2 linked regions of the Methyloterricola oryzae genome follow. The protein of the gene in region 2 interacts with the protein of the main gene of each other region in a pairwise test. Links are inferred from orthologs where the notes say so. Each region holds a gene or a part of one and is shown on either strand. Other genes may lie near its edges.

The links.
Region 1: the proteins of pheT (region 2) and secD interact in binary tests that used the Escherichia coli proteins (3 or more experiments, as listed by UniProt). The link is inferred for Methyloterricola oryzae from one-to-one orthologs.

Annotation. Positions count from the first base shown.
Region 1 is NZ_JYNS01000018.1:58,029-70,883, forward strand. What follows is about bases 5,079-8,052. They hold secD (protein translocase subunit SecD), read right to left. Parts: upstream 7,503-8,052; coding sequence 5,655-7,502; downstream 5,079-5,654. Other genes in these bases: secF (protein translocase subunit SecF), read right to left, coding at 5,079-5,625; yajC (preprotein translocase subunit YajC), read right to left, coding at 7,562-7,912; tgt (tRNA guanosine(34) transglycosylase Tgt), read right to left, coding at 7,953-8,052. Also shown: EK23_RS18140 (DUF2076 domain-containing protein), read left to right, coding at 1-35; EK23_RS18145 (hypothetical protein), read left to right, coding at 204-893; sodium:proton antiporter NhaD, read right to left, coding at 902-2,305; EK23_RS18155 (potassium transporter Kup), read left to right, coding at 2,660-4,540; more of secF, read right to left, coding at 4,693-5,078; more of tgt, read right to left, coding at 8,053-9,065; preprotein translocase subunit SecG, read right to left, coding at 9,281-9,649; EK23_RS18190 (HDOD domain-containing protein), read left to right, coding at 9,960-10,796; EK23_RS18195 (hypothetical protein), read left to right, coding at 10,892-11,158; bacterial ammonia monooxygenase, subunit AmoB, read right to left, coding at 11,299-12,543; bacterial ammonia monooxygenase, subunit AmoA, read right to left, coding at 12,673-12,855. UniProt on the Escherichia coli protein: Part of the Sec protein translocase complex. Interacts with the SecYEG preprotein conducting channel. SecDF uses the proton motive force (PMF) to complete protein translocation after the ATP-dependent function of SecA.
Region 2 is NZ_JYNS01000001.1:457,330-463,743, forward strand. Bases 2,741-5,760 are described here. They hold pheT (phenylalanine--tRNA ligase subunit beta), read right to left. Parts: upstream 5,430-5,760; coding sequence 3,051-5,429; downstream 2,741-3,050. Other genes in these bases: EK23_RS01965 (integration host factor subunit alpha), read right to left, coding at 2,750-3,046; pheS (phenylalanine--tRNA ligase subunit alpha), read right to left, coding at 5,462-5,760. In the rest of the region: EK23_RS01950 (arylesterase), read right to left, coding at 21-614; prmB (50S ribosomal protein L3 N(5)-glutamine methyltransferase), read right to left, coding at 660-1,580; argC (N-acetyl-gamma-glutamyl-phosphate reductase), read right to left, coding at 1,630-2,661; more of pheS, read right to left, coding at 5,761-6,414.

The sequences.
Region 1 (12,855 bases), on a different replicon or contig from region 2:
CCTCAGATGACAGCGACGATTCTACCTGGGTGTAGCCGTACGCTGGGCGTTCCGATACATTTTACGCCCGCACGCGTCCGTTCAATGGGTCGCCTCTGAACATGGCAGCCTCCTCTGACAGATGCCGTATCATGCCTAGGTCAATTCGGCTAGTTGCGCTGCTTTTGTTGGCGACTGCTCTGAGCGGCTGCGTATGGCTACGTATGTTGGAACTGAAATCACAACTGAGCCAATTCGATGAAAATTTCAAAGTGAATGCCGGGCAGCATTTCACCCTTAATTTTCTGCATCCGGTACTCTACAGCGATGATTATCTGACTCTGGCGAAAGTAGAGCCCAGTTCAAAAGCCACTGAGAATGGCGGGGCTGAATGGAGGCAGGTCTTTCACAAGCTCAACGCCAAAGGCCAGCAGGAGACCGGTCGCGATGTTGTGTTCACCTTGCGATTCAACCGCAAGGATCGCCTGGAAAGCTGGGAATTCTCGCCCACTTTCATGGCCATGATTCCGCCACGTTTTCTTGAGGCGTCTTTGCGCTCCCTGGGCAAAGGGAACGTCGACCAGGGCAAACAGCGACTGCGGGTCAATCCGGAAGATCTGCCAAAAGTGGATGCCAAGCGTCCCACGCGCGAAGAAATCGTCGCCAGCCTTGGCGAACCCTCCGAAAAAACCATGGAGAATGGACTGAAGCTGCACATCTATCGTTTCCAAACGGAAACGGCGTCCACCGATTCCGGTTATGAAGACCGCCGCAATGCCTCGGCCAAGTTATTTTATGACCCCAAAACCCACGAACTCCAGAAGGTGACTGCTCGCTTCCTGGGATTAAAGTTCTCCGTGGATTTTCGCAAGTTCATCCAACTTGAGGCTTTGGGGAAAAACGATGCCACCTAGTTCGATCCTTAAAAGTACCGCCCATTGATCAGGAAATGGGTGGCGATGCTGGCGATGTAGCCTAGAGCAATCACAGGCGCCCACTTGAGATGCGACATAAAGGAGTAGGCGCCTTTAGTCTGTCCCAGCAGCCCGACCCCGGCAGCCGACCCGATCGCGAGTAGGCTGCCGCCTACCCCAGCCGTCAAGGTCACCAGCAGCCACTGACCCTCGGAGATTGCCGGCGCCATCGTCAGCACGGCGAACATGATGGTGCCATTGTCGATGAATGCCGAAATGATGCCAACCAGGATGTTGGCAACGGTCGGATCAAGATCGGTATACAGGAAATTGGAAGCCAGCGTCAGGTAGCCCATGAAGCTCAGGCCTCCGACGCCTGTCATCACGCCGTAGAAATAAAGTAAGGTGTCCCATTCCAGGCGCGAAACGTTATGAAATACGTCGAAGTGCTGTTTTGTCTCGATGAGGGCATCGTAAGGCGCTGCAGCGCTGTCTTCCGCGTCCACATCACGTTGCTCTTTGACCTGCCCGCCCCGTTCGACGCGCACTTTATACAGGTGAAAAAAGAAAAAGCTCAGATACGTGAGACCCGCCAGCATGCCGGCAGCGGGAGGCAGCCCGAGAAAATTCTCAAAGCACACGGACGTGACGATGGTAAGCAGGAACAGCACGATGATTCCTTTAGCCCCGTGCCGCATGGGTTGAGGCTTGCCCGCCGATCCAGGTTTTTCCTTGGGTACCCAGAAGTGCATGATCGCAGCCGGAACCAAGAAGTTCACAATAGAAGGAATCAACAAACTAAAGAAATGTGCAAAAGGCACTACGCCGCTTTGCCAGACCAATAGCGTCGTGATGTCGCCAAAAGGGCTGAATGAACCACCCGCATTGGTGGCAACCACGATGTTCACGCATGCGATGGTGACGAACCGACGATTCTTCTTTGCCATCGCCATGATCACAGCCCCCATCAGCAAGGCTGTTGTCAAATTATTACAGACCGAGGAAAGGAAGAACGACTGAACACCAGTGATCCAGAACAACTTGCGGTACCCGAAGCCCTTGCTGAGTAGCCATATGCGCAAGTTCTCGAAGACGCCACGTTGTTCCATGGCATTCAGGTATGTCATCGAAACCAGGATGAAGAGGAAAAGCTCGGCGTAACCTTCCAAAGTAACCCGAAAAGCCTTTCCAGATTCCTCCTGCATTCCCTTCGAAACATACACGACCGCGATCAGCACCCAGATGACACTGGCAGCAAACACCATAGGTTTGGACTTGCGCAGCATGGTGGCGTCTTCTAGCATCGCCAGCACATAAGCGATGGCGAACACTGCCAGCGCCGCATAGCCCACCCAATGATCGGTTAGGTCAAACGGCACGAAGCCACTGGGTTCAACCGCCCATAAATCCATCGGGAATAGCAGGGACGCAATGGACCAGAAGACCATCCACTTCAAATGCATTTTCGCAATCACCTTTCGTTTCAAATTTCAAGAAATCGCGCAGACGGTTTTATGCGAACACAAGCCGTCGCCAGCACTATCCAAACCCTTCATCGCTTGCCAATCGATAAGGTTGCCATAAATCTTGCCGTGCAATCCGCGGTCAAGGGTGAAAATTTAGGCAACGCTAACCGGGAGGCGTGGAACCCATTGTGATTCCTGTATACCATACGCGCCTTGGCTAACGCACGAATGGAGCATTTCCACATTGACACACACCCTGTCACATTCGGGCTCGAGTTACAGCACTGACCGTGGAGCGCCATGAAGCCCACCCGCGAAAGCAAGAAGACCAGCCTAATTCCGCTATGCATCAGCGCAATCGGCGTTGTATATGGCGATGTAGGCACCAGTCCGCTCTACACCATGAAAGAAATCTTCAATGAGAGCTATGGACTAACTCCGGACACCGGCACCGTCTACGGAGCGATTTCCCTCATCTTCTGGTCACTGATCCTGGTCATTTGCCTCAAGTACATTGTATTCGTCATGCGGGCCGACAACCGGGGCGAGGGTGGCATCATGGCATTGATGGCCCTGGCGCTGCGCAACCGCCACCGCTCGCAGCAGCGTGCAGTGATTACCACGCTGGGTTTGTTCGGTGCGGCGCTGTTTTACGGGGACGGCATCATTACGCCGGCCATTTCGGTACTGAGCGCAGCCGAGGGCCTGGAAGTCGCCGCACCGGCCTTGCATCCATACGTGCTTCCTCTGGCCGTGGGCGTACTCACAGCTCTCTTCTTGTTCCAGAAGAAAGGCACGGAACGAGTCGGCACCTTCTTCGGTCCGGTCATGATGATCTGGTTCCTTTGCCTGTCCCTACTCGGGGCGCGCGGTCTGCTGGAGAACCCCGGGGTAGTCGAAGCCCTCAATCCGAAATTTGGCTTTGACTTCTTTCTGGAGAATCGGTGGCACGGCTTCCTCGCCCTGGGCGCCGTCGTCCTCGCACTGACCGGCGCGGAAGCGCTGTATGCCGACATGGGGCACTTTGGTAGAAGACCCATCCAAATTACCTGGCTGGTCTTTGTAATGCCTGCCCTCCTTCTAAACTACCTAGGCCAGGCAGCCCTTATTCTCAAGAACCCGGCAGCAATCAAAAATCCATTCTTTCTGCTGGCGCCGGACTGGGCCTTGCTGCCGTTGATCGCCCTCTCCACGGCCGCCACCGTGATCGCATCCCAAGCCGTCATTTCGGGCGCATTTTCCATCACACGCCAAGCGGTGCAACTGGACTATATACCCCGCCAGCGCTTCGTACACACCTCCGCCTCCGAGATGGGCCAGGTCTATGCGCCCGCGGTCAACAAATTTTTGCTGATCGCCGTCCTGGGCCTGGTATTGAGCTTTCAATCGTCCACCGAACTGGCGTCCGCTTATGGATTCGCGGTCACGGGCACCATGGCCATCGATACCAGCCTCGCCTTCATCGTCGCCTTGGACGTCTGGAAATGGTCAACGCGCATCGCCGGAATGTTTCTTGCGGTATTTCTTAGCGTGGACTTGGCCTTCCTGGCGGCTAATGCCATCAAGGTGCTGGAAGGCGGATGGTTTCCGCTTCTGATCGGAGCGTTTCTGTTCGTGCTGATGACAACCTGGAAGAAGGGCCGGCAGGCTCTGATTTGGCACCTTCAAAGGAATTCAGTTTCTCTCACACAATTCTTGCGCGATATCCAGGCTTCCCCCGTGCCCCGCGTCCCTGGAACGGCGATATTCCTGTATAGCCGACACATCAGCATGCCCTACGCCCTATTGCAGAATGTGGAGTACAACCAGATCCTGCATGAAAGAGTCATCCTCCTCACCGTGATGACAGATGACATTCCCTATGTTCAAGCGGAAGAGCGACTGGAGATAGAAGACCTGGGACAGAACTTCTTCAGGATCACGGTACATTTTGGGTTCACCCAAACCCCCAATGTTGCGCATGCACTAGGACTGGCGTCGACCTTCGGCCTGGAATTGGACCTACCGCGGACCCTCTTCTATTTGGGACGTGAAACCCTGATCCCTTCGGACAACCCGGCACTCAACGCCTGGCAGGAACGGATATTCATCTTCATGTTCCGAAACGCTTCCAACCCGATCACCTTCTTTGCAATCCCGACCAATCGGGCAGTGGAGATTGGCACCTTGGTAGAAATCTGACGACAGAGGCTCTGAGCATCACGACTCCCCCGCGGTCCCTGGAACTCACTGCATATTGACGTCCGTGCATGAAAAGGGCCGCTTATGCGGCCTTTTCAAATTGCCTGGTACCGCCCCGCACGTCACGCGATATCGCTGCTTCCAGCGGGCGTTTAGGGACGATCGTCGGTAACCCCTTCCTTAACCACCGGCATAAGGTCTTTCCTGGACACGCCCAGCCACAGCACGATGGGGCTTGCCACCAGAACTGACGAATAAATACCGAAGACGATGCCGATGGTGAGGGCAAGGGCAAAGTTGTGCAAAGCCTCGCCGCCGAAGAAAAACATCGCCAGCACCATCAACTGTGTCATGGAGTGGGTGATGATGGTGCGCGACATGGTCGCGGTGATGGCGTTATCGATAACTTCGGGAACCGTCGCCTTACGCATTTTGCGGAAGTTCTCGCGTACCCGATCGAACACAACCACCGATTCGTTCACCGAATAGCCCAGGATCGCCAGCACTGCCGCCAGCACCGACAGGGTAAATTCCCATTGAAAGAACGCGAACATACCCAATATGATGACGATATCGTGCATGTTCGCGATGATGGCCGCCACGGCGAACCGCCATTCAAAGCGCATGGCCAAGTAGATCATGATGCCGGCAGCTACCAGAAGCAGAGCAAGCGCACCACTCTCAAACAGATCCTTGCCTACCTGTGGCCCGACAAACTCAACCCGGCGCAATTCAACCCCAGGGTCCGATGACTTCAGTGCAGCAAAAATCTGATCGCTCAGTTTGGCACTGCTCACATCCGGATTGAGCGGCAAGCGGATCAGTACATCACGCGTGCTTCCGAAGTTCTGTACCGAGGATTCCGCTATGCCCTGAGACTCGATTATCTCGCGAATGGCCTGAGTATCCGCCGGTTTGTCATAACTGACTTCGATCTGGACACCCCCGGTAAAATCCAGTCCCAGGTTCAGGCCACGCACAGACAGCGCCAGAACAGCCAGAATGAAGGTCAGCAAGGAAATGGTGGTCGTGATACGACCGTAGCGCATGAAAGGGATATCGCGCTTGATCTTGAAAAATTCCATTCGGGGATCCTCGAAAAACTTTGCGGCGGTCAGATTGCGAGCTTGGTGAGCTTGCGCTGCCAACCGTAGGTCAGGTTCACCAGCATCCGGGATACGAGCACGGCACTGAACATGGATGTCAGAATACCGATGCACAAAACCAGGGCGAAACCGCGGATTGGACCTGAACCCAGAAGGAACAGGGCCACACCCGCAATCAAGGTGGTGATATTGGTGTCCAGGATCGTTGCAAAGGCGCGATCATAGCCAAGAAAAATGGCGGCGGCCGGCGATACACCGTTGCGAAGCTCCTCGCGTATACGTTCGTTAATCAGTACATTGGCGTCGATGGCCATACCTACGGTGAGCGCGATACCCGCCATGCCCGGCAGGGTCAGGGTCGCTTGCAGCATGGAAAGAACGGCGACCAGCAACACCACGTTCATGCCCAGGGCCACGATGGAAAACACCCCGAACACGCGGTAATACATGATCATGAACGCCGCGATGGCGAGGAAGCCGTAGACATTGGAATGAATGCCCTTCTGGATGTTGTCCTTACCCATGCTGGGACCAACGGTGCGCTCCTCCACGATGTCCATGGGTGCGACCAGTGCGCCCGCCCGCAGTAGCAGCGCCAGATTGCGCGCTTCGTTCGTGCTATCCAGGCCGGTGATCTGAAAACGCTTGCTGAAACGGTCGCGGATTGTGGCTACGTTGATCACCTCTTCCACTTTACGCTTGGTGGTGATCTTCTTGCCGTTGACCTCCTTGGTCTCGGACTTGTTTTCGATGAACACTACGGCCATGGCCTTGCCGATATTGTCCTTGGTGGTATCCGCCATCTTCTTGGCGCCAGTGCTGTTCAAATTGATGAACACTGCCGCAGAGCCGGATTGCGAATCCAGCCCCGACGAGGCATCCACCACCTGGTCGCCCGTGACGATGATCTTGCGCTGCAACAGAACCGGGCGGCCACCACGGTCATAGTAAAGTCTTGAATTCAATGGAACCTTGCCGTCAGTTGGAACGGCATGTTCGGAATCAACGAGCCTAAACTCTAGCGTGGCCGTGGCGCCAAGGATCTCCTTCGCCCGTGCCGTGTCCTGAACACCCGGCAACTGGACCACGATGCGATCCTCGCCCTGGCGCTGAATCACCGGCTCCGCGACGCCCAACTCGTTGACGCGGTTCTGCAGGGTCGTGATGTTCTGCGCAACGGCAAACTTACGGACCTCCCGAATCTCCGGCTCCGACATCTTGGCCTTCAGCAGGTTGGCGCTGGGATCGGTGTCAAGCTGCAGGCCGCGCAGTTCCTTTTTGACGACGTCCTTGCCTTGTCCCAACGTGCCTGCGTCCTGAAACTTGACCTCGATGTAGTTGTTGGTCCGCTCCACCGACAAATAGCGGACTTTACTCTCTCTCAAGACTGCGCGGATGTCCTCAGCGTAGCGCTCCTCAGCCTGCTTGACAGCCGCATCCATGTCCACCTGAAGCAGAAAGTGGACACCGCCGCGCAAGTCCAGACCCAGGTACATGGGCTGGGCATTGATGGCTCTTAGCCAGGCAGGGGTCGCCGGCGCGAGATTGAGCGCGATCGTGTAATTGTTACCCATCGCACCTTTCAGCACGTCTTCCGCCTTCAGCTGTCCGTCCGTGTCGCTGAAACGGACTAGGAGCCTATCGTTCGTCAGTTCGATGGACTTTGGCTTAACCCCGGCATCGGCAAGCAACTTCTCGACCTGCACCACGGTGGCCTGCTCCAGTTTGACGGTCCGATTCGGCGATAGCTGAACCGAAGGATCCTCGCCGAACAGATTGGGAGAGGAATAAATCACCGCCAAGGCCAGAATGGCCAGGATAAGCAGGTTTTTCCAAACGGGATAGCGGTTTCGCATTGTTGACTGCCTGTGCTACGGAATTCGTATCGTGTTTGCGCGACGGTGGAGGGGACTGCCTAGGCCGCCTTTTCTACCTTTTTCTTGGTCTTGTAAGTGCCCTTGGGCATCAAGGACGCGATCGCGTGGCGCTGAACGTGGATGAACACGTTCTCGCTCACTTCCAACTGCACGAAGTTGTCATCGAGATCAACAACCTTGCCCAGAACGCCGCCGTTCGTAACCACCTCGTTTCCTTTGGAAATTGAGGCAACTAATTTCTTGTGTTCACGTCCACGTTTGTGTTGTGGCCAAACGAACAGGAAAAAGAACACCGTCAGAATGGCGATTGGAAAGATCAGGCCAGCAAGACCCGGATCCTGTGCCGCAGGCGCGGCCTGCGCGTAAGCATCGGAGATAAAAAAGCTCATGAGCACATTCTCATTCTGGTTCACTTAAAGCCGGGCATTATTACACAATCCCAGTGGATTTGCTGCGCTGGCTGTAAAAGCGCGTGACGAACGTGTCCAGCTCGCCACCCGCGATAGCCTCCCTGAGGCCATGCATCAACTGCTGGTAGTAATACAAGTTATGTATCGTGTTGAGCCGGGCCCCCAACATTTCGCGACACTTATCCAGGTGTTTCAGGTAGGCGCGGCTGTAATGCCGGCAGGTATAGCAACTGCAGGCTTCATCCAGGGGCCGGGTATCGTTCTGATATTGGCTGTTACGAATGCGGATATCGCCGTTTTGAGTAAAAAGGTGTCCATTGCGCGCATTGCGGGTGGGCATCACGCAGTCGAACATGTCGATACCACAGCAAACGGCCTCCACGATATCTTCGGGAGTTCCCACCCCCATGAGATAGCGCGGCCTGTCAGCGGGCAGCTGCGGAACCAGAGCCCTCAACACCCGCTGGCGATCGTCCTTGGGTTCGCCCACCGACAGCCCACCGATCGCGTACCCGTCAAATCCAATCTGCTGCAGGGACTCCGCGGATGTCTCACGCAGATCCTCATAGACGCCGCCTTGGACGATGCCAAACAGTGCCGCTGGATTGTCTCCATGAGCATGCTTGCTGCGCTCGGCCCACCTAAGCGAAAGCTCCATGGAGGTTTTTGCTTCCTCATGTGTCGCAGGATACGGGGTGCATTCGTCAAAGATCATGACAACATCGGAACCCAAGGCCCGCTGAACCGCCATTGATTCCTCGGGGCCCATGAAAACAAGGCTGCCATCGACCGGGGACCGGAAACGGACCCCGGCTTCCGTGATCTTGCGCATCGCGCCCAGGCTGAAGACCTGGAAACCACCCGAATCCGTCAAAATAGGCCGACTCCAGTGCATGAAATCGTGCAGGTCGCCATGCGCGCGGATTACCTCGGTGCCCGGTCGCAACATGAGGTGAAATGTATTACCGAGGATGATTTCCGCGCCGAGCGACTCCAGTTCCTCCGCCGTCATGGCCTTGACGGTGCCATAGGTGCCGACCGGCATAAATGCAGGGGTTGCCACAACTCCCCGCGCAAAGCGCAATTCACCACGCCGGGCGCGGCCGTCCACATGGTGCAGGAAGAACTCCATAACGGAACAGTAACTGGATTGAGATTTGGCTTGGAACGGAAAACGGCCCGTCACACTCGGTGCGCGGGCCGCGATGGATGCGATGCGTGGTTCTCGCTATCGCCAATTGGTGCCGATGGTCGGATTTGAACCGACACGACTTTCGTCACCACCCCCTCAAGATGGCGTGTCTACCAATTTCACCACATCGGCTCGAATAATCGAAAGCGTCCTGTTTATTGCGGAGCCTGAGGAACGTCGCTCTTTTGCTCTGGCAATTCTTGGGCTTTGTTGGCCGCAGGCGCTGCCGGCGGCAAATCCTGTGGTGCCGCGCTCGACGCAGGAGCTTCCATCAGGTCATCCGCCTTATTATCCTGATTGTCTCCAACGTAAGCAAGCAGAAGACTCGAGGTAAAAAAGACAGCGGCTAGAATGGCGGTGGTTCGCGAGAGAAAAGAAGCCGACCCGCGGGCACCGAAAACCGTATTGGATGCCCCGCCGCCAAAACCGGCCCCGGCATCCGCGCCGCGCCCTTGTTGCAGCATGACCAGACCGATGATCCCAAGTGCGATCAGAACGTGAAGCACTGTCAAAGCTTGATACATATACCACCTAAAAAATGAAATACCATGCGGCCGTTATTCATGAGTAGACCGCGCTACCCAATGGCCGCGCACATCGACGATCGGCAAGTTTCCAATCATCGCAAATCCGGTTGACATCGCTACGTGGCAGCCAACAGACATTCGAGAGACCCGCTCGCCTGAACCCGCACAATGTTGATTTAGCCTGATAGTTTACTCTGCCGCCGGCATTGAATAAAGACTCTTCATTCTGTGTCCGCCTGCCTTCCCTACGGGCTGTGTCCCTTGCTGCTATGCTTGCAATAACATCGGCAGCAGTTCCTATTACACAATGACTCACCAGGCTAAAGATCCGGCCTTGGATTTTGCATTGCGCGGCATCGTTTTCCCGCCGCAGCCGCATTTGATTGCGCCAATCATGGCCGAAATGTCAAAAGCGGAACCCGATCTGAAAGCGATCGCGCTCCTCATAAGTGGCGACGTAACCCTGGCGTCCTCGTTGCTAAAGATGGTGAACTCGCCGTTTTACGGCCTCAGCCGTAAAGTCACCTCCGTGGAAGAAGCCATCGTCATGGTTGGCATCCGTAAGACCCTGCATATGGTAAGGGCGCTGTCACTCTCCCGCAGCTTCAAACCTATGCCTGGCATGGAAGGCTTTTGGGAAGATACTGCGCGCAATGCGACATTTGCGCTCATGCTAGCCGGGGAATTGGGCCTCGACGGGGATCTTTCCTTTCTTATGGGCCTTTTTCATGATAGCGGCATCTTGTTGTTGATGCAGCAGCAGTCCGACTACCTCCAGGTGTTTCGGCAAAGTATCGAGTCTTCCGATTTCAGCCTCGCCGACTTGGAATACCAATGCTACAACACCGACCACGCGCGCGTTGGTAGTGTATTTGCGCGCTATTGGTATTTGCCTGAAAACATTGTCAGGGCCATCGAGAACCACCACAGCCCCGACGCATTCACCGCTTTCACGGATCGTGAAATCGGTAATCTGATCGCCATCACCGTGTTGGCGGAAGATGTCAACGCCGAATTTTTGTGTCAGCCGAATTTCAATTGGGAGCGCATGGGGCAAGCGGCCCTTTCGCACCTCCTCGTTGAAGCTTCCGCCTGGCCCCCGCTGCGTGCCGACACCGTAGCTCGGTTCAGTAAGGAACTGTAAGGTCGTGGGGCGATAATCAGGAATAACTTGCCCATGGGTCGGCAAAGCCGTATCGTCAGATTTCCTTCATTATGGATCTACAAGGAGTTTCTGCGATGAAAGCAACCCTACTCGCCTCGTCCGTGCTGGCGGCTCTGGCTGTATCCTTTCCAGTAATGGCAGGCAAGACCTACCAAGTGACGGGTCCGATCTTGGACATAACGGACAGCGCTATCGTAATTCAGAAAGGCAAGGAAAAATGGGAAATAGCCAAGGCCGGCAATACCACCGTGAAAGGCGATCTGCAGAAGGGGGGCAAGGCCACCGTGGAATACACGATGTCAGCTACCACCATTGAGGTAAAGCCAGCCAAGGCTAAGTAATACCTCGGTGAATTACCGCAGTTTGCGGCGTCCGTGAAGCCAATTAAAAAAGCCCCTGATGGAAAATCCACCAGGGGCTTTTGACCATTAGGCCAATTGCTTCTTGAGCCGCCGCTCTTGCGGCGGCGGCTCAACCCGCCTTACATGAAGGACGGGATCAGCGGAGCGTCGACCTGTACGATCTGACGGGTGCCAGCTGCGTCGAAGAAGAACAGCAGACCAGCAAAACGGCTGTCCGGATCGTAGATGATGTCGGCCAGACGATAGACTTCCCAAGCGGCGTCAGAAGCCTGTACTTCCACGGTGCGGGTCTCGCCCGGAGCCAGCGGAGAGTTGTCAGACACGCTCAGACCGTCTTCAGCCAGCAGGTCTTCCGGATAGCCAGAGGTGTCTTTGTAGACGCTGGAATCCAGGAAACGCACGGAAGCGGTGTAGAACTCACCCAGACGCACGGCGCTGCTGCCATTGTTGGTGATGGTCAGCTTCATGCGCATGGCGCGGCCAGGCACACGGTAGCTTGCATCTTCAACTTTAACAGCGATGGTCGGCTTCTTGTCCTCGATCGGAACCATGCCGCGCATCGTACCAGCCTGCAGCGGAATGGTGATCGGGTACTTGCTGTTGGCTGCGCTCATGGACATGACCACGATCAGGATGGTCGCGGCACCAAAGGCCATCGCCACCTTGCGGTCGGTGCCAGAGATCAGCTCGTCAGCGCGGCCAGCGTCAGCCAGCAGGATACGCGGCAGGAATACCGGACGACGGATCCAGTACACGATCCAAGCGACACCAAACACGGCCCAGAACACGTGCCAGAAGGCAATGTTGCTCTCGCCGTAGGTCTCCAGATCAACCGTCTGACCGGTCAGGGTGGTCACCGGGTTCTTGAAGTCGCTCATAGAACCGTCGATGGTGATCCACTTGCCGGGGCCGATGATCGGACCACCGCCTTCGACGTTCATCATGGTGTGAACGTGCCAGTCGCCAGGACGACGAGCCTTCAGAACCACCTTGAACTCGTAGGTCTTGCCGATTTCCAGACGGACGGAACGCGGCACCAGCTGCCCACCGATGTAGGACTCCTTGCGGATGAACACAGGACCCGGGATACCAATGTTGAGGAACGCAACATTCGGCTCACGGACGGTTTCCGGCCAACCTTCGAACACGTGGAACTTACCCGTGATCTCCACGGTATCGTTGACCTTCACCTTCTCCTTCGACCAGCTCAGATCGAACCAGTGGATGGTACGCATACGCATGAACGCAGCCTGGGACTTTTCGCCGTGGGCCGAAGCGCTCGGTGCGTAGAAGCTGGTCGCTGCAAATGCCAGCAGCAGACCAACCAAGGACCAGTGCGCGATCCTGTCTCTGATTACTTTCATAGTTCCTCCTCTTTCGAGAATGTTCATTTTTCGCCGCTCCACCCCCAATAGGGCTCACGGCATTGTCTTTTTTTCGTCTACTCGCCCCGAAGCGGCTCACCGCTCCGGCGCGTGCATCCCACTACTCGCTTAGCTCTGCTTCAGGAAGCGGACCGAGGAGAACCAACGGCCAACAAAGTGCCAGATGAAGTAGATCAGGATGGACATGAACGCGGAGAAGAACGCAGACACCGGCGCAACGTCCTTACCGAAGGTACGCAGGGTGCCCTTCTCTACCATACGGATGTACTCGGGGGTGCCGGTACGTACATA
Region 2 (6,414 bases):
CGACTAAGCCTCCGCCGCAGTCAAACCGCCCCGCTCTTCCTCAGCAGTTCCGCCAAGGCCTCGGCGACCGCCTTGTAGCCCGCCGCATTGGGGTGCACCTCGTCGGACTTCATGGCGCTGTTCATCACCACCGAGCGCATGATCCCGCTTTCCAGCGGCAACTTCAGTTCTTCCGCCATCTGGGCATAGAGTTCGGGAGGCGATAGCGTCAGGCCGAACCTGGGCACCGCCATCAGCACCACCTCCACGCCGCGGGACCTGGCCAGGGCCACCATGGCGCGCAGGTTGTCGGCGGCCTGCTTCTCGTCCAGGCGGCGCAGGAAGTCGTTGCCGCCCAAGCACAGGATCATCAGCCGCGGCGTGGTTTCATCCAGCACCCCCGGCAGGCGCGCCAAGCCTTCGGCCGTGGTTTCGCCAGGAATACCGGCATTGACCACCGTCCGCCCGATCAATCCTTGCAAGACCTCTGGATAGGACTCGCCATCCCCCGCACCGGTTCCGTGGGTCAGACTGTCACCAAACGCGAGGATCACGCCGTCCGGCGGCACCGGAGTCAGCTTGGGGCTGCTGGAGCAACCCAGCAACAGACAAACCACAAGCAAAACAATACGCATCGTCCCTCTCCCTTGCAAACCTTCTTCCTGGCCTGCGGCCACGGCCTAGCTCAAAAGGGCTGAATACTCCCTAAGCTGCTCCGCCGTCAACAGGAACACCCCATCGCCGCCCCGTTCGAAGTCCAGCCAACAGAACGGCACTTCCGGGTAGGCCTCTTCGAGCGCCTCGGCGCTGCTACCCACTTCCACCACCAGGATTCCCTCGGGCTTGAGAAATTCGCCTGCCTCGCGCAGGATCTGTTTTACGGCCGCCAGGCCATTATCGGCGGCCTCAAGGCCCAGCTTCGGCTCGGCATGAAACTCCGCCGGCAGTCCTTCCCACTCCTCACTGTTCACATAGGGCGGATTGCTGACGATGATGTCGTAGCGTTTTTCCGGCAAGGCTGCGAACAGATCGCCCTGGTACAGACTGACCTGGTCTTCCACCTCGTGCCGCTCCACGTTGCTGGCTGCCACGTCCAGGGCATCCGCGGAGATATCCACCGCATCGACGTCGGCATCCGGAAACGCATAGGCACAGGCGATGGCAATGCAGCCCGAGCCCGTGCATAGGTCAAGAATGTCTTCGACCGCCTCCGGCTCGCCAATCCAGGGGCTGAAGCGCTGCTCGATCAACTCGGCGATGGGCGAGCGCGGCACCAGCACCCGCGGGTCCACCTTAAAAGCCAGGCCGGCGAACCAGGCTTCCCCCGTCAGGTAGGCGGCGGGCAAGCGCTCTTCGATGCGGCGCTGCAGCAAATTCAGCACGTCCTCGCGCTCCTCGAGGCTCAGGACACAGTTGAAATAGCCGGCGGGCAGATCGTGCGGCTGGTGGATGGCGTGCAGCACCAAGGCCGCGGCCTCGTCGATGGCGTTGACGGTACCATGCCCAAAACACAGCTTGGCCTGGTTGAAACGGCTGGCTCCCCAACGCACATAATCGCGAAGGGTGGTCAGGGCGGAGATCACGGCGCTGCGGTCATTCATGGGTGCCCTCCAGAAGAGGCCGGGCTTGCGCCCGCGACTGGCTCGAAGGTCAAGGATAGAGGCCGATGGCGCGAAGCCCGGTGGTTTCGGCCAGACCGAACATGAGGTTCATGTTCTGCACGGCCTGTCCGGCGGCGCCTTTGACCAGATTGTCAATCACCGACAAGACCACCACAGTATCACCACCCTGAGGTCGGTGAACAGCAATCTGGCAGCGATTGCCGCCGCGCACGTTGCGCGTATCCGGATGGGAGCCCGCCGGCAGCACATCCACAAAGGGCTCGTCGCGGTAGCGGGCCTCGAACAGGGCTTGCAGATCACCGGCCTCGCCGGTCATGCGTGCGTATAGCGTCGCGTGGATGCCGCGTATCATGGGCACCAGGTGCGGAACGAAAGTCAGGCCCACCTCCCGCCCGGCCGCTCGCGCCAGACCCTGGCGGATTTCCGGCAGGTGGCGGTGCCCGGCCACGTTGTAGGCCTTGAAACTCTCGCCCGCCTCGCTCATGAGGATGGGGATCTCGGCCTTGCGGCCCGCGCCGCTGACGCCGGACTTCACGTCCGCGATCAGGTGATCCATTTCGATCAGCCCGGCCTCCACCAGTGGCAGCAGGCCCAGCTGCACCGAAGTCGGATAGCAGCCGGGGCAGGCGATCAAGCGCGCGTTGCGGATCGTCTCGCGATTGACCTCGGGCAGACCGTAAACCGCCTCGGCCAACAGGTCCGGACAAGCATGGGGCTCGCCATACCACCGCGCCCACTCGGCCGGATCGGACAGCCTGAAATCGGCCGCCAGGTCGATGACCTTCTTGCCTGCGCTGACCAGTTCCGGCGCCATGCGCATGGCCGTGCCATTGGGCGTGGCGAAGAACACCACATCGCACTCGGCCAGGGCCGAAGCATCCGGCGCTCGGAATACGGCATCCACATAACCACGCAGGTTGGGATAGGCCTCGTCCACCCGCTTGCCGGCATCCGCCCGGGAGGTCACCGCGGCCAAGCGGACATCCGGGTGCAGCGCCAGGATGCGCAACAGTTCGACCCCGGTATAACCGGTGCCGCCGACTATACCAGCCCGTATCATGGAGCCAGCCTCAGGCCCGGATAGCCGCTGCCCCAATGCGCCACGGTTGTCTCTTCACGAAGCAAGCGAAACCTGGATGCCAGGGGCGTCAAGCCGACGCGGAATGGGACTCGACGCGCACCTTCAGCTTCTGTCCCGGCTTGAAGGTGACGACGCGGCGGGCGGTGATGGGAATTTCCTCGCCGGTTTTGGGATTGCGGCCAGGGCGCTGGCGCTTGTCGCGCAGGTCGAAGTTGCCGAAACCGGACAACTTCACCGCCCTGCCCTCTTCCAGGGCTGTTTTGATCTCTTCGAAAAACTGATCCACCAGAACCTTGGCGTCCCGTTTGTTCATCCCAAGTTCCGTCAGCAGCTTTTCCACCAGACAGGCTTTGGTTAAGGCCATAAGTTCAATCCCTCAATTTTCCATTAAAGACATTGACCAACTCGGCCACGACCGCGGTCATGACCGCATCCACCCGCGCATCCGTCAAGGTATCGGCATCATCCTGCAGCACGAGGCCCAGGGCCAGGCTCTTCTTGCCGGCCTCGATGCCGGGCCCCTGGTAGACATCGAACAGCAACACCTGCCGGATCAGATCCCGGGCGCAGCCCTGCACGCAAGCCGCCACGTCCGCCGCCTTCACCGTCTCGTCGACGATCACGGCAAGATCGCGCCGCACCTGCGGGAAGCGCGACAAGGGTTTGAATGCCGGCACCTCGCGCGACAGCAAGATACCCTGATCCAGCTCGAACAGAAATACCCGGCAGTCAAAACCCAGCTCTTTTTCCAGCGAAGGATGCAGCATGCCAGCCCAGCCCAGCTTTTCCCCGCCGAGCGTAATGAGCGCCGACTGCCCCGGATGCAGGGCCGGGTGCTGCCCAGCGACAAAGACCACATCGCCTTCATGTCCCGTCAGGCGCAGGATGGCCTCCAGATCGGCCTTGAGGTCGAAGAAATCGACGCGGCGCGTGGCCTCGCCCCATTGCTCCTCGCGCGCATCGCCGAGAACCAGGCCGGCCAGGGACTTTTCCTGAACGATGGCGCCCTCGCGGCGGGTGAAGCGCAGGCCCGCCTCGAACAGACGCACCCGCGTCTGCTGGCGGTTCAGGTTCTTCAAGGCCGCATCCAGCAGGCCGCACCAAAGACCGGTGCGCATCACGCCCAGTTCCGAGGAGATGGGATTTTGCAGCGGGATGACTTCCAGCTCCGGCTCGATCTTGAGCTGGGTGGCGGCATCCACGAAGCTGTAGGTGATGGCCTCCTGGTAGCCCCGGTCCACCAGCAGGTCCTTGATGCGCTCGATATCCACCACGGCCTCGGACACCGGGCGCAGTTCCATGTGGGACGCGGCATCGGTCCTGGGCAGGCGGTTGTAACCGTAGACGCGGCCGATCTCCTCGATCAGGTCCACCTCGATGGCGATGTCGAAGCGAAAGCCCGGCGGCGTCACCTGCCAGCCCGCAGGCTGCCTCTGCACCTGCATGCCCAGGCGACGCAGGATGCTTTCGACTTCGTCGTCGGCAATGACGATGCCCAGCAGCTTGGCGACGCGGGCGCTGCGCAGTTGGACCGGCGCGCGCTCCGGCAGGTGTTCTGCCGCCAGCGCCTCCACGATGTGCGCGGCTTCGCCGCCACAGATGTCCACTATCAGTTGCGTGGCGTACTCGATGGCCCGCGTTTGCATCTCCGGATCGACGCCGCGCTCGAAGCGGTGGGACGAATCGGTGGCCAGGCCGTAGCGGCGCGCCTTGCCCATGATGGCGAGGGGCGCGAAGAAAGCGCACTCCAGGAAGATGTCCCGGGTGCCTTCGCCCACCGCCGAATCCGCGCCGCCCATGATCCCGGCCAGCGCCAGGGCCTTAACCTCGTCGGCGATGACCAGGGTTTCCCCATCCAGGGTGATCTCCTGATCATTGAGCAGTCGCAGGGTTTCGTCGGCGCGGGCCAGACGCACTTGCACCGAACCCTCGAGCTTGGCCGCATCGAAGGCGTGCAGCGGCTGCCCCAGATCCAGCAGTACGTAATTGGTCACGTCCACCAACGGTCCCAGGGAACGGACGCCGGAACGGCGCAAGCGCTCCTTCATCCACAGCGGCGTCTCTGCCGTGCGGTCCACGTTGCGGATCAGGCGTCCCAGGTAGCGCGGGCAGGCCTCCGGTGCCTTGAGGTGCACTGCCAGTTGCCCGTCGCTGGCGGCCTTGACCGTCGGCGCCGCCGGCACCGACCAGTCCAGGCCGTTGAGCAGGGCCACCTCGCGGGCGATGCCCTGCACGCTCAGGCAATCGGCGCGGTTGGGGGTCAGGTCGACCTCGATGATGGAATCGTCGAGTTTAAGGTATTCGCGCAGGTCCGCGCCGGTGGGCGCGTCAGCCGCCAGTTCCAGGAGCCCCGCCTGACCGTCCTCGAAACCCAGTTCCTTGGCGGAGCACAGCATGCCGAAGGAATCGACGCCGCGCAGCTGCGACTTGCCGATCTTCATGCCGCCCGGCAACTCGGCCCCCTCCACCGCCAGCGGTGCCTTCAGGCCGACCCGCGCATTGGGCGCGCCACAGACGATCTGCAGGGGCTCGGGACCACCCGCCGCCACGCGGCAGACGCGCAAACGGTCCGCCTGCGGGTGCGGCTGCACCTCCAGAACCTCGCCCACGCGCACGCCGTGGAACGCCCCGGCGGCGGGTTCGACACTGTCCACTTCCAGCCCGGCCATGGTCAGCTGCGCCACCAGATCGTCCGTACTCACGGACGGGTTCACGTATTCTCTAAGCCACGCTTCGCTAAAGCGCATATCGCAACCTTGTTGTCGTTATGTTGTGGCGGTCAGGAGGCCCGGAACTGCTGCAGGAACTTCAGGTCGTTCTCGAAGAACATGCGCAGGTCGTTGATGCCATAGCGCAGCATGGCCAGCCGCTCCACGCCCAGGCCGAAAGCGAAGCCGGTGAAGCGCTCGGTGTCGATGCCGACGAAACCGAAGACCTTCGGATGGATCATGCCGCAGCCCATCACCTCCAGCCAGCCGGTGTGCTTGCACACGCGGCAGCCGCCGCCGCCGCAGATCACGCACTCGATGTCCACCTCGGCGGACGGCTCGGTGAAGGGGAAATAGGAGGGACGGAAGCGGACCTGGATGTCCTTCTCGAAGAACAGGCGCAGGAACGCGTACAGGATCCCGCGCAGGTCGGCGAAGCTTACGTCCTCATCCACCAGGAACCCTTCCACCTGATGGAACATGGGCGTGTGGGTCAGGTCGGAATCGCAGCGGTACACCCGGCCCGGCGCGATGATACGCAGCGGCGCGCTCCCGCTTTCCATGACGCGGATCTGCACCGGCGAGGTATGGGTGCGCAGCAGGGTATGGGCGTCGAAATAGAAAGTGTCGTGCATGGCACGAGCCGGATGGGACGCCGGGATATTGAGGGCTTCGAAGTTGTGGTAGTCGTCCTCGATCTCGGGCCCCTCCACCACCTGGAACCCCACATTCTGGAACAGCCGGCAGATGCGGCGCAGCGTCAGCGTGACGGGATGCAGCCCGCCGCCGCCGATGCCGCGGCCAGGCAGGGTGACATCGATGGTCTCGCTAGCCAGGCGCGCCTGCAGGGCCTGCGCTTCCAGGGCGCCACGCCGCTCCTCCAGGGCATTCTGGAACTCGTCGCGGGCCAGGTTGATCTGCTGCCCGGCCTCGCGGCGCTCTTCCGGGGACAACTTCCCCAGTTCCTTCATGCGCTCCGTGAACAGCCCTTTCTTGCCCAGGTACTGGACACGCACCTGGTCCA